Regions from separate parts of the Exiguobacterium sp. s192 genome, predicted to be linked through region 3. Evidence: predicted binding sites of a transcription regulator. Region 3 holds the regulator's gene; each other region holds the start of a gene.
The links. The regulator Rex, encoded in region 3, represses fermentation and respiration genes when NADH is low (regulators of the CRP and FNR family bind a similar motif). The targets are predictions, from matches to a motif close to TTGTGAAATATTTCACAA.

Region 1 (3,176 bases), on a different contig from region 3:
CCAAAAACAGTATGAATTTCTGAGAAGGTCACAAAAGCGTTGGATTCCACAGAAGAGACAATCTCTTGGAGCTTGAGAATCTCGTTGTTTTGTACGACGACATAAACCATCTTTTTTGTCCGTTTCGAGTACCCGCCACGGGCATCAAGAATCGTTACGCCCCGACCGAGTTCTTTCGTGATGACTTCATTGATTTCATCCGCTTTTTCACATATGATAATGCACTGTTTTGAGGCTGAATAGAAACTGTAGACAGTTTGGAGTGCTTTGGCACGAACGAAGCTCATGATTAAAGCGTACATGACGTGTTTCAAGTCGAATACGAACCAAACCAGAATATAAATCACCAAGTCTTGCATTAAAAATATACGGGGAAGCGGCCAGTTATGAAAACGAGCATAGAAAAATTTCCCTAGGATATCAAGCCCGCCTGTCGAGGCGCCACCAAAGAAAATCAAGGCCATCGCAAGGCCGGAAACGAGTCCTGCGAAAATCGAGGCGACAAGAGGATCATTTAGAGATTCAGGGACAATTTGTGTCGGAATCCAATCGATTAAAAAAGAGGATACAAGAACAATGATTCCGGATAAAAACATGAATCGTTTTCTTAAGAATCGAAAACCAAGTAAAAAGAGAGGAATGTTCAATACGAGCTGGGTTAATCCAATTGGTGTATGAAACAGTTCTTGTGCAATCAGTGTAATTCCCATGATACCACCGGAACCGATATCGTTTGGTGATAACAGTAAGCTGATGTATAAAGAGTACAACAGCGTTCCAATCAAGAGGAAGCCAATTTTTTCCGTCCGTTTTTTCTTTGCAGGTTGTTTAGTTTTCATTGTGATTGATGAGAAATCTCATGCTCCTCCTCTAAAAAAAGTATCTGCCTGCAAGAGTACGCTGATATTCGGATAAATTCAACCCCTGATTTGAAAAAATCAGTAGAACGTTTGGAATTTCGAGAAGGGAGACGGTTCGTCTTGAAAAAAATCATCCTTGTCCTCCTTTGTATCGGGATTGGACTGTCGAGTGGCTCTTTGTTTGTCCTGAAACAGGAAAAACCTCCGGAAGAAGAGGGGTGGAAAGATGGTCGCGTAGTCGTGCGACATGTCGGAACATCGGTATCGAATACAGCTGCCATTCAGGAATTGATTCAACAACTTCCGTTCTCAGATGCACTTGACAACGTGTCGATTGACGGATCATCCGTCCAGATGTCTTATCGTGTGACCGGACAGGAGCGCATCGATTGGACAGGCATGAACACGGAGAATATCACACGTGACAGCCAGTCTTTTTTGGGAAGCCGACTGTCAAAGTTGATCATGCATCATACGTTGGCTCTTTTTCTCAGCATTTCAGATCTGGTGGAGTTAGAGATTCAATACAGTGATCCGTTCACGCGTATCGTGTTCAGCGTAGATCGCCCAAGGATTGAAGCCTACACGCCACAAGACATTGATCGAGCCACTTCGTCCTCGGACCGCTTCAATCGGGTCGTCGTCGAAGACTATATTCTCGTGGATTCAAGACGATTGGTATTTTTAGAAAAGTTCGCGGACTCCTTAAAAATCATTCCTGAAAAGTAGTTGTATCTAGCAAGAAAAAGCATTTTTCACAAACTTGACACAATGGTATCGTTTTCATCTCGTTCTTTCAATAAAACAGTAAATAAGGTCTATTCATCACTTGAACATCTTATAAGATGGAAGTATGATAATAAATGAACAGACATTGTGAAGTGTTGAACAAGAGAAAGCGAGGTTTCTACGATGAACGAGGTAGAAGCATTAGAAGGATTAAGAAAAAAAGCCGTCAAATCGACGCAAATGTTACAGATGCGTCCACTCGAATATTTGGTTCGTGCGATGCTGGCAGGCGTTTTCATTGGTTTTGCAATCATATTTACACTTAAAGCAATCAACGGTTTATATTTGAACGAATCACCGGTCACGACACTTGTTGGCGGATTGACGTTTGGTGTTGCCCTTGTTTTAATTGTTTACGGTGGAGCTGAGCTGTTTACGGGCAATACGATGTATTTTACGACAGCGACGATGCGTGGGTTCACTTCAAAAATGGATACGTTTAAAGTATGGACACTTTGTTTCATCGGAAACGGTCTTGGGGGTCTGGCATTCGCCTTACTGTTTTCACAAACCGGCATCATTCAAGAACTTGGTATGAATAACTGGTTGTTTGCAGTGTCTGAAACGAAGATTCACCATACGACATGGGAAATCTTCACGCGCGCCATCTTTTGTAACTGGATGGTCTGTCTAGCGATTTTCATTCCGAAAAACATGAAAAATGAGTTGGCTCAGATCATGATGATGATGATTTTGGTAGCTGTATTCTTTGCTTCTGGATTTGATCACGTTATTGCGAATATGGCTCTGTTCTCACTTGCTTTAGTCGTACCACACCCTGAAGCGATTTCATTCGCCGGCGCAATCCACAATCTAGTTCCAGCCTTGCTCGGTAACATCGTTGGTGGAGCTGTCTTCATGGGGATGGTCTACACATGGTTGAACAAATCGAAATTAGAAGTGGATCAATCAAATCAACAAGCAGCAACGATTAACATCGCTTCAAAACAAAAAGCATAATATCGTACAGACGATGAAGCCTATACAAAAATGGACCTGACGGTTAGCCGTCGGGTCCATTTTTTGCTGTGTGTATGCAGTCATGTTCTTTAGTGACCAAAATCTGCTGTCTTTATTCGAGGTGTTGAAAACGATCGACGTCCGCCGCCAGTTCCTCGTAGATGGCTTCGACGATTTGAGCATCGTCAAACAAACCTAAGATGTTTTCATCCGGTAAGGCATCAACGGGAGACGTGAAATAGAGAACTGCCGTCAATAAGAGTTGTTCTTGTTCGGGTTGCATCTCAAAACGTTTGTGAGATAAAGCGCGTAACATGTCCAGCAACTGTTTGAGTTGGAAATAGAGCACGAGTTCGGCTTCACGTTCGATATCCGAACCGTCTTCTGATGCGAGATCAGTCGTCAATCGTGCCAATCCGAGTTCACCTTGAATCAATAAATCTTCCTGTGCTTGTGTATTACCGACAGCTGCTAATGCTTGCCGGTGAAAATAGGTATACGCGGATTTAAAATCGCCTGGTGTAAATTCCATCATCAACACTCCTTCTGTATCTCTAGTTTCACCTT
Region 2 (3,176 bases), on a different contig from region 3:
GATGGCACCACTCGTCAACGTCTTAAAACAAAATCCTGCGTTCGATGTTCATGTCACGATCACGGCGCAACACCGGGAAATGCTCGATCAAGTACTAGAGCTGTTTGAGATTACACCCGATCACGATTTGAATATCATGAAGCCCCGCCAAACGTTAGTCGATATCACGACACGCGGTCTGGAAGGATTGGATGCAGTCATGAAAGAAGTCCAGCCCGATCTCGTGTTAGTCCACGGCGACACGACGACGACGTTCGTCGGGAGTCTTGCGGCTTATTACAACCAAATCGCCGTCGGTCATGTCGAAGCCGGACTCCGTACATACGATAAGTATTCACCGTTCCCGGAAGAGGTGAACCGGCAGTTGACGTCGACCTTGGCTGACCTGCATTTCGCACCGACCGATCAGGCGGCAACGAACCTCGCGTCAGAAAATCGCCTGACAGGTGTCTACGTGACGGGCAATACGGCGATTGATGCCTTACAGACGACGGTCCAACCCGATTACGTCCATCCTGTGCTGGAAACAGTCGGTGAACGGAAACTCGTCTTGATGACAGCTCATCGCCGGGAAAATCAAGGTGCGAAGATGCATCAGATGTTCCGCGCGATCCGCCGTTTGGCAGATGATTACCCGGATATCCATATCGTCTATCCCGTCCATTTAAATCCGGTTGTCCAAGAAGCAGCCAAGGATGTGTTCAAAGGGCACGATCGGATAACCTTGATTCCACCGCTTGATGTCTTCGACTTCCACAACTTCGCCAGTCGGGCGCATCTGATTCTGACCGATTCCGGCGGCGTCCAGGAAGAAGCGCCGTCGCTTGGTGTTCCGGTCCTCGTCTTACGCGATACGACAGAACGTCCGGAAGGGGTGAAGGCTGGAACGCTGAAGCTTGCCGGAACGGACGAAGACACGATTTACCGTCTTGCCAGCGAGTTGCTGGACGATAAAGTCGCATATACAGAGATGGCGCACGCTTCAAATCCATACGGCGACGGTCACGCCTCAGAACGGATTGCGGCGGCGATTTTAGAACATTTTAATCACCAAGCGACGTTTGAACCGTTTCGGGTAAACTAATTTGTGACACGAGTGGGTTTTCGTGGAAAATCGATTCGTGTTCTTATCTTGATTCGAAAATGAAAGCAGTCTGATGTTGACTGATGCGGCTGCGCTCGACTCCTTCGGGAAAAAGGAAGCGGAACGCTTCCGCCCGAGGAAAGCGAGAGCAGAAAGCAGGGGCATACGTATCGAACTAAACACACAAAAGATATAGTTTTTGTTAAAAAATCAACTGCCGGATGACCTCAAAATGATGAAATCAGATCTGACATTTTGAGCTGTGACAAGGGACACACGAGACGAATTGGAAATCGTCTGCCGTCTTTGTTACAAACAGATGTCAGAGGGGTTTTCCTGTCCCAAAACGGAAGCGTTTACAATTGTGAATAAAAATTGTTTTTTCACAAAATCGACACAAATCAAATTTAGATGACTTGTTTCTCATTCCGGAACACGATATAACGTTACTGTTCAATGGTTTTGTTCACCTAGTGAACCATCTCGCTAAACGTTGATAGTACTACATATTTTCTTCACATCTTCGTGAAAAGCGTGGCACGGGATACCTCTGTGAAAACCTTATCAATTGTTGATATACAATGGTTTCGACGGTCCATTTTAATTGTGAATTCATTTGACTATGAAATGGTTCTCATTGTATTCTTGACTAGTATGAAAATCCGCAAATTGTGGGAAAGAAAAAGAGCCCACAACTGGGAAAAGGGGGTCGTCTCTAGTGCGCCAAAACGGGCTCGCGACGAGTATGATTATGGCCTCGCAAATTTCGACGGCACTTGCCGCACCGATCGTCATCGGCTTTCTTGTTGGGAACTATGGGGAACAGCAGAACTGGTGGCAAAATATGGGGGCGACGTTTTCAGTGTTCATCGGGATTTTCATCGGCATTCTCTGCATGATCGCAATGATCAGGCACTTGTTAGGAGACAAGACATGAACATCATCCTTCAAGATGCGTTGTATCGTGCGTACTTAAGATGGTTCGGACTCTATTATGGAATCCTTGCTGTCCTGTTACTTGTCGGTTATCCGAGTGATCCAGTGATTTATGGGCTGGCATTAGGTGGGGCAGGTAGCTTCATGATTCTGACGCTGCAACGACTCAGCGTCGATCGAATGTATCGTGTAATCGAGCGTGGGCGTAAGCCGATGTCTCGAGGGACCGTATCACGCATGGCGGTCGCGGTACTTTGTGTGATGATCGGTTTGAAGTACGAAACCGAATTGTCATTAACTGCGGTGGTAATAGGCCTTCTCGCCGGCCACGTCATACAATTTTGTGAGTTTTTGACTCACGAACTTAAGCGGGAAAAGAGGTGAATAGTCAAATGAACCACGAAATGCCACTTTACGAAATCCCACTCTGGGGCGACTTCGTTCTGTACGGTAGCTGGACAAACTTGATCACAGTGCTGATTGCAGCTGCTCTCGTTTTCCTGATTGCCGTGGCCGGTACGCGACGTCTAGCGATGAAGCCAACCGGTTTTCAAAACACGCTGGAGTTATTCCTCGAATTCGTTCGCGGAATCATCAGCAGTACGATGGACTGGAAAACAGGGGGTCGCTTCCTAACTTTCGGAATGACACTGTTCCTATTCATCATCGTGTCCAACTTAATGGGTCTTCCCTTTAACGTTGTGACGGGTCACTACATTTGGTTCAACTCACCAACTGCGGATCCGTACGTGACACTTGCACTTTCATCTATGGTAGTGGTCATGAGCCATTATTATGGTGTGAAAATGCGCGGCTTCGGCGCTTATGCGAAAACGTTTATGACGCCGATGTTTATTATTACCATCATCGAGGAGTTCGCAAACACGTTGACGCTTGGTCTTCGTCTTTACGGTAACATCTTCGCGGGTGAGATCATGATTGGTATCATTCTCTCGATCGGTATCATCTCTGGAACGAACGATTTCCAATTCCTCGGACCAGTCGGTGTCATCCTGTCAGCGATTCCAATGATTATCTGGCAAGGATTCTCTCTCTTCATCGGGGCAATCCAAGCGTATATCTTCCTTATCTTAACGATGGTTTACATCGGACATAAGGCAGCGCACGACCATTAATTCGAAGGTAAAGCATCTGC
Region 3 (3,176 bases):
CCTTCTCAAGACGTTTGCGGACGCTTTGCGCCCGTTTCGTCGTCGTCGCGCGGGCGATGTTACGCTGGATGAAGTCCTGCATCTTCGCGATGTCTTCCTGCTGCTGTTCAAACTGTTTCATTTCCTGTTCGTACAACGCCGCTTTTTGTTCGAGATACTTCGTATAGTTGCCGGTAAACTTCCGGGAGACGTTGCGGGACAATTCATAAACGACATTGACGACTTGATCAAGGAAATACCGGTCATGGGAGACGATCAGGACGGCGCCGCGGTAACCGGATAAGTAACTTTCGAGCCAAGACAGGGTATCGATGTCGAGGTGATTGGTCGGCTCATCGAGAATCAACAGTTCCGGTGCCTGCAGCAACATCTTCGCCAGGGCGAGACGGGTCCGTTGACCACCGGAAAGTGTTTGAATCCGGCGGGAATAATCGTCCGGATAAAAGCGCATCCCGTGTAAGACGGAGCGGATGTTGGCTTCAAACTGATAGCCGCCGGCTTCCGAGAAGTCGTGTTGTGCCTGATCGTAGGTTTTGAGCAACCGATCGTAGGCGACCGGATCATTCAAGATGTGCTCCATGCCCATCTCGATTTCCATCCGGCGTAACGCCCGTTCTTGATCCTGCAGGTGTTCGAAGACGGTCAGCATCTCGTTCCAAATCGATTCGTTGGACTCCAGTCCGCTGTCCTGAGCGAGGTAACCGATCCGGACTTCCTTGCTCTTCATGATTTCCCCGGAATCATGTGACAGCTCACCGGCGATGATTTTTAAAAGTGTCGATTTTCCGGCACCATTTCGACCGACGAGGGCAATCCGGTCCCGTTCCTGTACTTCGAGTTTAATATTGTCTAAAATCGGCTCAACACCGAATGATTTTGAGAGTTGGTTTACTTGTAAGAGAATCATATCCATCCATCCTTCCACCCTTTAGTCTATCACGAAAAATCCTGCCGAATATAATATTTGTTACTCTATGTGAAGTGGTTTACAATCAAGGAGAGTAGAATTCTTTGCATTGATTTGGGTGCCACGTCAGAACGTGGCCGAAGGGGGAACTGCAGTATGAATGGGCCAGACACAAAAATACCACAAGCAACGGCGAAACGACTGCCGTTATATTATCGTTTCATCCAGAGTCTTTACAACTCCGGCAAGCTGCGCGTCTCGTCAGCAGAGCTCAGTGAAGCGGTCAAAGTCGACTCGGCGACGATCCGTCGTGATTTTTCCTACTTTGGGGCGTTAGGGAAAAAGGGGTACGGTTACAATGTTCAACATTTGTTAACATTTTTCCGAAAGACACTTAACCAAGACGAGGTCACGAATGTCGCCTTAATCGGGGTCGGACACCTCGGGACAGCGTTTGCAAATTATAACTTTTTAAAGAATAATAGTACTCGTATCGTCATCGCGTTTGACGCGGATGAGGAGAAGGTCGGAACGACGACACAAGACGTTCCGATTTACCACGTGTCAGATATGAAAGAACAAATCAAAGCGAACCATGTCGACGTCGCCATCTTGACGGTACCGTCCCAGTTCGCACAGTCAGTAGCGGACGAGTTAGTTGAGTATGGTGTGACCGGCATTCTGAACTTTACACCGGCACGATTAAACGTACCGGCCCATGTTCGGGTCCATCACATCGATCTGTCGATTGAGTTGCAGTCGCTTGTTTATTTCATGAAGCATTATTCGCAATCAGCTGAAGGAGTGAAATCATAATGGAAAACCTTATTCCGTTAACAGTAGGATTTATGGGACCAGGGAGTATTGCCTTAATCGGTGTCGTCGCCTTAATCATCTTCGGACCGAAGAAATTACCGGAACTCGGCCGCGCTGCCGGTCAGACGTTAAAAGAGTTCAAGAGTGCGACAAACGGCATCATGGACGATGATAAAGACAAAAAGGACGAAACGAAAGAGAAGTGAGTGAATCATGGCGATCGATCAAGAGCAGAGTATGACGACGCACTTAGATGAACTCCGGAAGCGGATTGTCTGGTCGCTCATCATCGTGGTGGTCATGTTCGCTGCAGCTTTTCCGCTTGTCCGTCCGCTTGTGCGTTTTCTGCAGGCTGACTTAAAGGAGCTTGGAATTGGTCTGAACGCTTTTAACGTGGCTGATCCACTGATGTTATATCTGAATCTTGCGTTCATCATCGCAATCGTCTTGGCGTCACCGTTTTGGATGTACCAGCTTTGGGCGTTCATCCGTCCCGGTCTGCATGACCAAGAACAAAAAGCGACGTTGACGTATATTCCAGTAACGTTCTTCTTATTTTTAGCTGGTGTTTCATTTTCTTACTTTTGGTTGTTACCGTTTTTACTTGAAGTATCGACAGAGCTCGGACAAGAGCTCGGCATCGAACAAGTCATCGGCGTCGAGAACTATTTCAGCTTTTTGATCCGCTTGACGATCCCGTTTGGAATACTGTTCCAACTGCCGGTCGTGACGATGTTTTTGACACGGCTTGGACTCGTGACGCCGTTCTTCATGCGGAAGAATCGGAAGTATGCCTACTTTGCGTTATTCGTCGTCGCGGCGTTGATCTCACCGCCGGACGTCACCTCGCATTTAATGATCTCTGTCCCGTTGTTCGTCTTATATGAAATCAGCATCATGATTTCAGCGCGGACGTATAAAAAAGTACTGATCTTGGAGCAACAAGCAGAACTGGAGCGACAGGCGGATTTGATGCGTGACTTAAATAAATAACGACCGAAACTCTCCTTGTCGAGGCGGCAAGGAGAGTTTTTTTGTAAGCGGTCTAATTTTATATTGAAAAAATGAACAGCAATGGTTATACTCTTAATAGAAACACACGGGGGCTTAGCTCAGCTGGGAGAGCGTTTGGCTGGCAGCCAAAAGGTCGTCGGTTCGAGCCCGATAGTCTCCATTCCGTTTGTTCAAAAACCCTTGGGAAACCAAGGGTTTTTTTGTGTTTTCCTATAAGAAATCTTCTTATTAAAATAAGGGGAATATAGGGAGTTTCATGCTTTTGATGACATAAACCAACAAATATTTTTAAAAAGAACCAAATTTGAATTGTATATTAAGAGAAACTTAATTAAACTAAAAATACAGAATTTTCGTTTAATATGTTTTTTAGGGTCACATTACATCTTTCAGAAAAGGGGAAAAACGAATGAAGAAGAAGATTGCATTGGTGGCAGCC
Region 4 (3,176 bases), on a different contig from region 3:
ATCCATAAAGGAACGTCCAAAGTACGGTTATTCCAAGTGTTTGAATGTCCAACTCGTTCCCTCCTTATTTATTGTCGTCAGCAAACATCGCTTCACCACGTGAATGATGATCATCCGCAAGTTCTTTGCCAACAGGGTTATTTTTAAACATCCGTAACAAGACGACCGTACAGATCGTTCCAAGTAACAGATACAGTAAGCTGAATAAAATCAACATCGGTCCAACAGCCGTCGACGTCGTCGCCGCATCAGCCGTTCTCATAATACCATAAAGTGTCCATGGTTGGCGTCCGATTTCCGCATACATCCAACCGGCTTCAATCGAGACGATGGCAAGTGGTCCACCGATGAAAATACCGCGCAGTAACCACTTATTGTACGGATTTAATTTCTTGAGACGGAACGCAAGGACGAACAGCGCCGAGATAGCCGCCAGATACATTCCGATCGATACCATGATGTCGAAGAAGTAGTGGACAAACAGCGGTGCCTGATCCTCTTTGGCGAACTCGTTTAATCCGATGACTTCCGTATCAGGTGCTCCACCTGCAAGAATCGACAGTGCATACGGAATCTTGATGGCGCCTTTGATTTCGTAGCTGCCGTCTTCTTGTTCATCTAAAATACCACCAAAGATTAATTCTGCTTCACTTGTCGTTTCAAAATGCCACTCTGCAGCCGCTAATTTTTCCGGCTGGTACTTGGCTAAATATTTACCTGAGAAGTCTCCGACAAGTGCTGTCGAGAAGGCAAAAATCAAACCGGCCATGACTGTTAAGCGAAGGGCTTTTTTATGGTAAGCCGTTTCCGCTGCCGACAATGTTTTTTTCCGTAATAGGTGGAAGGCAGCAATTGCAGCCAAGATAAAGGCAACTGTCAAATATGCCGACACGATGACGTGTGTTGCTTTTGTCGGCGTCGCTGTATTGAACATCGCTTTTAACGGTTCGATTTGTGTTAACGTTCCGTTGACGATTTTAAAGCCTTCCGGTGAGTTCATGAACGAGTTGACTGTCGTAATGAAGAAGGCAGACAACGTCGCACCGATGACGACAGGAATCCCGATCAACCAGTGTAACCACGGGTTTTTAAATCGATCCCATGTGTACAGGTAAATTCCGAGGAAAATCGCCTCAAAGAAAAATGCGAATGTTTCCATGAACAACGGCAACGCAATCGTTTGACCGGCTACCTGCATTAAGGACGGCCATAAGAGTGATAATTGCAACCCGATTGCTGTACCGGTCACGACACCGACTGCTACTGTTACGATATAACCGCGCGTCCAGCGCCGAGCCAGAAGAATATAGTCTGAATCTTTTCGTTTAATTCCGATGTACTCTGCTGCGAGTACCATCAATGGAACCCCTACCCCAATCGTCGCAAAGATGATGTGGAATGCTAATGTGAGCCCTGTCAACAATCGACTGAGCATTACTGGATCATTGAACATGTGTATAGCCCCCTCTTTCTAAACGTACTTCTATATATTGTTTATATCCGTATCATAGAGAACATAATCATTTGTGTCTGTTCTTAATGTTTGATGTAACAAATTGTTCACATATACTCGTGATTTATTTCACAAAATGTTCGAAAACTGTTCCGTTCTATGAAATGAAAGCCCTTTATTCATTTTCATCAGGAATAAAGGGCTTCTTGTCACGTATTTTGTTTAGACATATTCTCTAAAATAATGATCGAGTAAGTTGATGATGAACGGAATCGCCTCTTCGTCTGGATTCAATGTCGGCTGATGTAGACCAGAGGTAGCATTGTTGACGCCTAACCAGAACATCATGCCCGGTATCTCTTTCAACATGAAGCCAAAATCTTCTCCCGTCATCGCTGCATCGCACTCAACATAATTGGCATTCATTTTGACGAATGATGAAAATTTGTTGACGACATTCGGGTCATTGACGACTTCATAATACCGGTTTCCAAACTGGAGATCGATTTTTACTCCGAACGAAGCTTCGATTCCGCGAACGATTTCCCGAACCCGCTGTTCCAATTTTTCCATATCGTTTCCGTTAAGTGCCCGCATCGTTCCGTCAAGTAACGCCCGACCCGCGATGACATTTTCCCGAATTCCCGCCTCGACCTTCCCGATCGTGATGACACTACAGTTCATCGGATTGATTGATCGGCTGACGATCGTTTGCAATTGCATGATCAAAGCCGCTTGTGCGACGACAGTATCAATCGTGAGGTGAGGAAATGCCGCATGACCGCTCTGACCATAAATCGTAATATGGACTTCTCGTGCACTCGCGAACAATACACCGGGACGACTCGCAATGGTCCCGACCGGATATTCAGGTGCGACATGTAGACCGTACATCTCACTCGGACGGTATTTCTCAAACAACGGGCTTTTAATCATCGGTTCCGCTCCACCCGGTCCTTCTTCTGCAGGTTGGAAGAGGAAGACGACGTCATCCATGACCGGAAGTTCGACAATCCGGCGTAACAACCCTAGCGCAATCGAAGTGTGGACATCGTGTCCACAGGCATGCATGAATCCAGGGTGTTCCGAGCAAAATGGTAATCCTGTCGCTTCTTCGATCGGTAATCCGTCGATATCCGCCCGATACCCGATCGTCCGATTTCCGGTCAACCCCTTGACCCGGACGAACACTCCGGTTTCGAACGTATCATAACTGACTCGATTTTCCGGATAAGACCGGATTTGATCCAAAATAAAGGCCTGCGTCTTGAACTCCTTGAAACCAGGTTCCGGTATTTTGTGAAGTTCCCGGCGCATCTCAATCGCGTATTCCATCTGACTGACTTCCTCCTTCTTCTTTGACGATGTCCCAAAATGCTTGGACTTGTTTCAACTCAAGCATGGATTCCGTTGATAAGATCCATGTATCCCGCTTTAAAATTTTCCCGGATGAGGTCTTGAGAGGAATTTGCATGACTTGACTGGCTTCATGAATCGTTGATTCCGGTAAAATCGCAAAACCGATGCCGTGCAGCGCCATTTGTTTGCACGTCTCGATTTGGTCAACGACCAATGTTCGCGCCGGCGGACTTGAAAAACGATCCTGCCACCATTCCAAAATTTCTTGGTAGTATGTCGAATCGCTTTTGAATTGGATGAAGGGACGTTCGGTTTTCCGAAGTTGTTCCAGCGACGTCAATTCACTGTCGACGAGATAGAGCGG

Region 1: a site for Rex is predicted at 1,735-1,752, ahead of KNP87_RS10280 (formate/nitrite transporter family protein). Genes of this name have one in related genera too.
Region 2: a site for Rex is predicted at 1,705-1,722, ahead of KNP87_RS11190 (AtpZ/AtpI family protein). Genes of this name have one in related genera too.
Region 4: a site for Rex is predicted at 1,571-1,588, ahead of KNP87_RS01095 (cytochrome ubiquinol oxidase subunit I). Genes of this name have one in related genera too.

The regions. Positions count from the first base shown of each region.
Region 1 covers NZ_JACSMS010000005.1:111,540-114,715, reverse strand. The annotation lists gene KNP87_RS10290 (YitT family protein) at 1-839, opposite strand, end outside; gene KNP87_RS10285 (hypothetical protein) at 981-1,589, shown strand; gene KNP87_RS10280 (formate/nitrite transporter family protein) at 1,773-2,609, shown strand; gene KNP87_RS10275 (DUF1232 domain-containing protein) at 2,722-3,141, opposite strand.
Region 2 covers NZ_JACSMS010000006.1:74,722-77,897, forward strand. The annotation lists gene wecB (non-hydrolyzing UDP-N-acetylglucosamine 2-epimerase) at 1-1,084, shown strand, start outside; gene KNP87_RS11190 (AtpZ/AtpI family protein) at 1,803-2,021, shown strand; gene KNP87_RS11195 (ATP synthase subunit I) at 2,018-2,404, shown strand; gene atpB (F0F1 ATP synthase subunit A) at 2,413-3,156, shown strand.
Region 3 covers NZ_JACSMS010000016.1:32,097-35,272, reverse strand. The annotation lists gene KNP87_RS16090 (ABC-F family ATP-binding cassette domain-containing protein) at 1-907, opposite strand, end outside; gene KNP87_RS16085 (redox-sensing transcriptional repressor Rex) at 1,064-1,723, shown strand; gene KNP87_RS16080 (twin-arginine translocase TatA/TatE family subunit) at 1,723-1,929, shown strand; gene tatC (twin-arginine translocase subunit TatC) at 1,937-2,716, shown strand; tRNA gene KNP87_RS16070 (tRNA-Ala) at 2,825-2,897, shown strand; gene KNP87_RS16065 (S8 family serine peptidase) at 3,147-3,176, shown strand, end outside.
Region 4 covers NZ_JACSMS010000001.1:227,860-231,035, reverse strand. The annotation lists gene KNP87_RS01100 (cytochrome d ubiquinol oxidase subunit II) at 1-52, opposite strand, end outside; gene KNP87_RS01095 (cytochrome ubiquinol oxidase subunit I) at 65-1,453, opposite strand; gene KNP87_RS01090 (N-acetyldiaminopimelate deacetylase) at 1,676-2,788, opposite strand; gene KNP87_RS01085 (transcriptional regulator CcpC) at 2,772-3,176, opposite strand, start outside.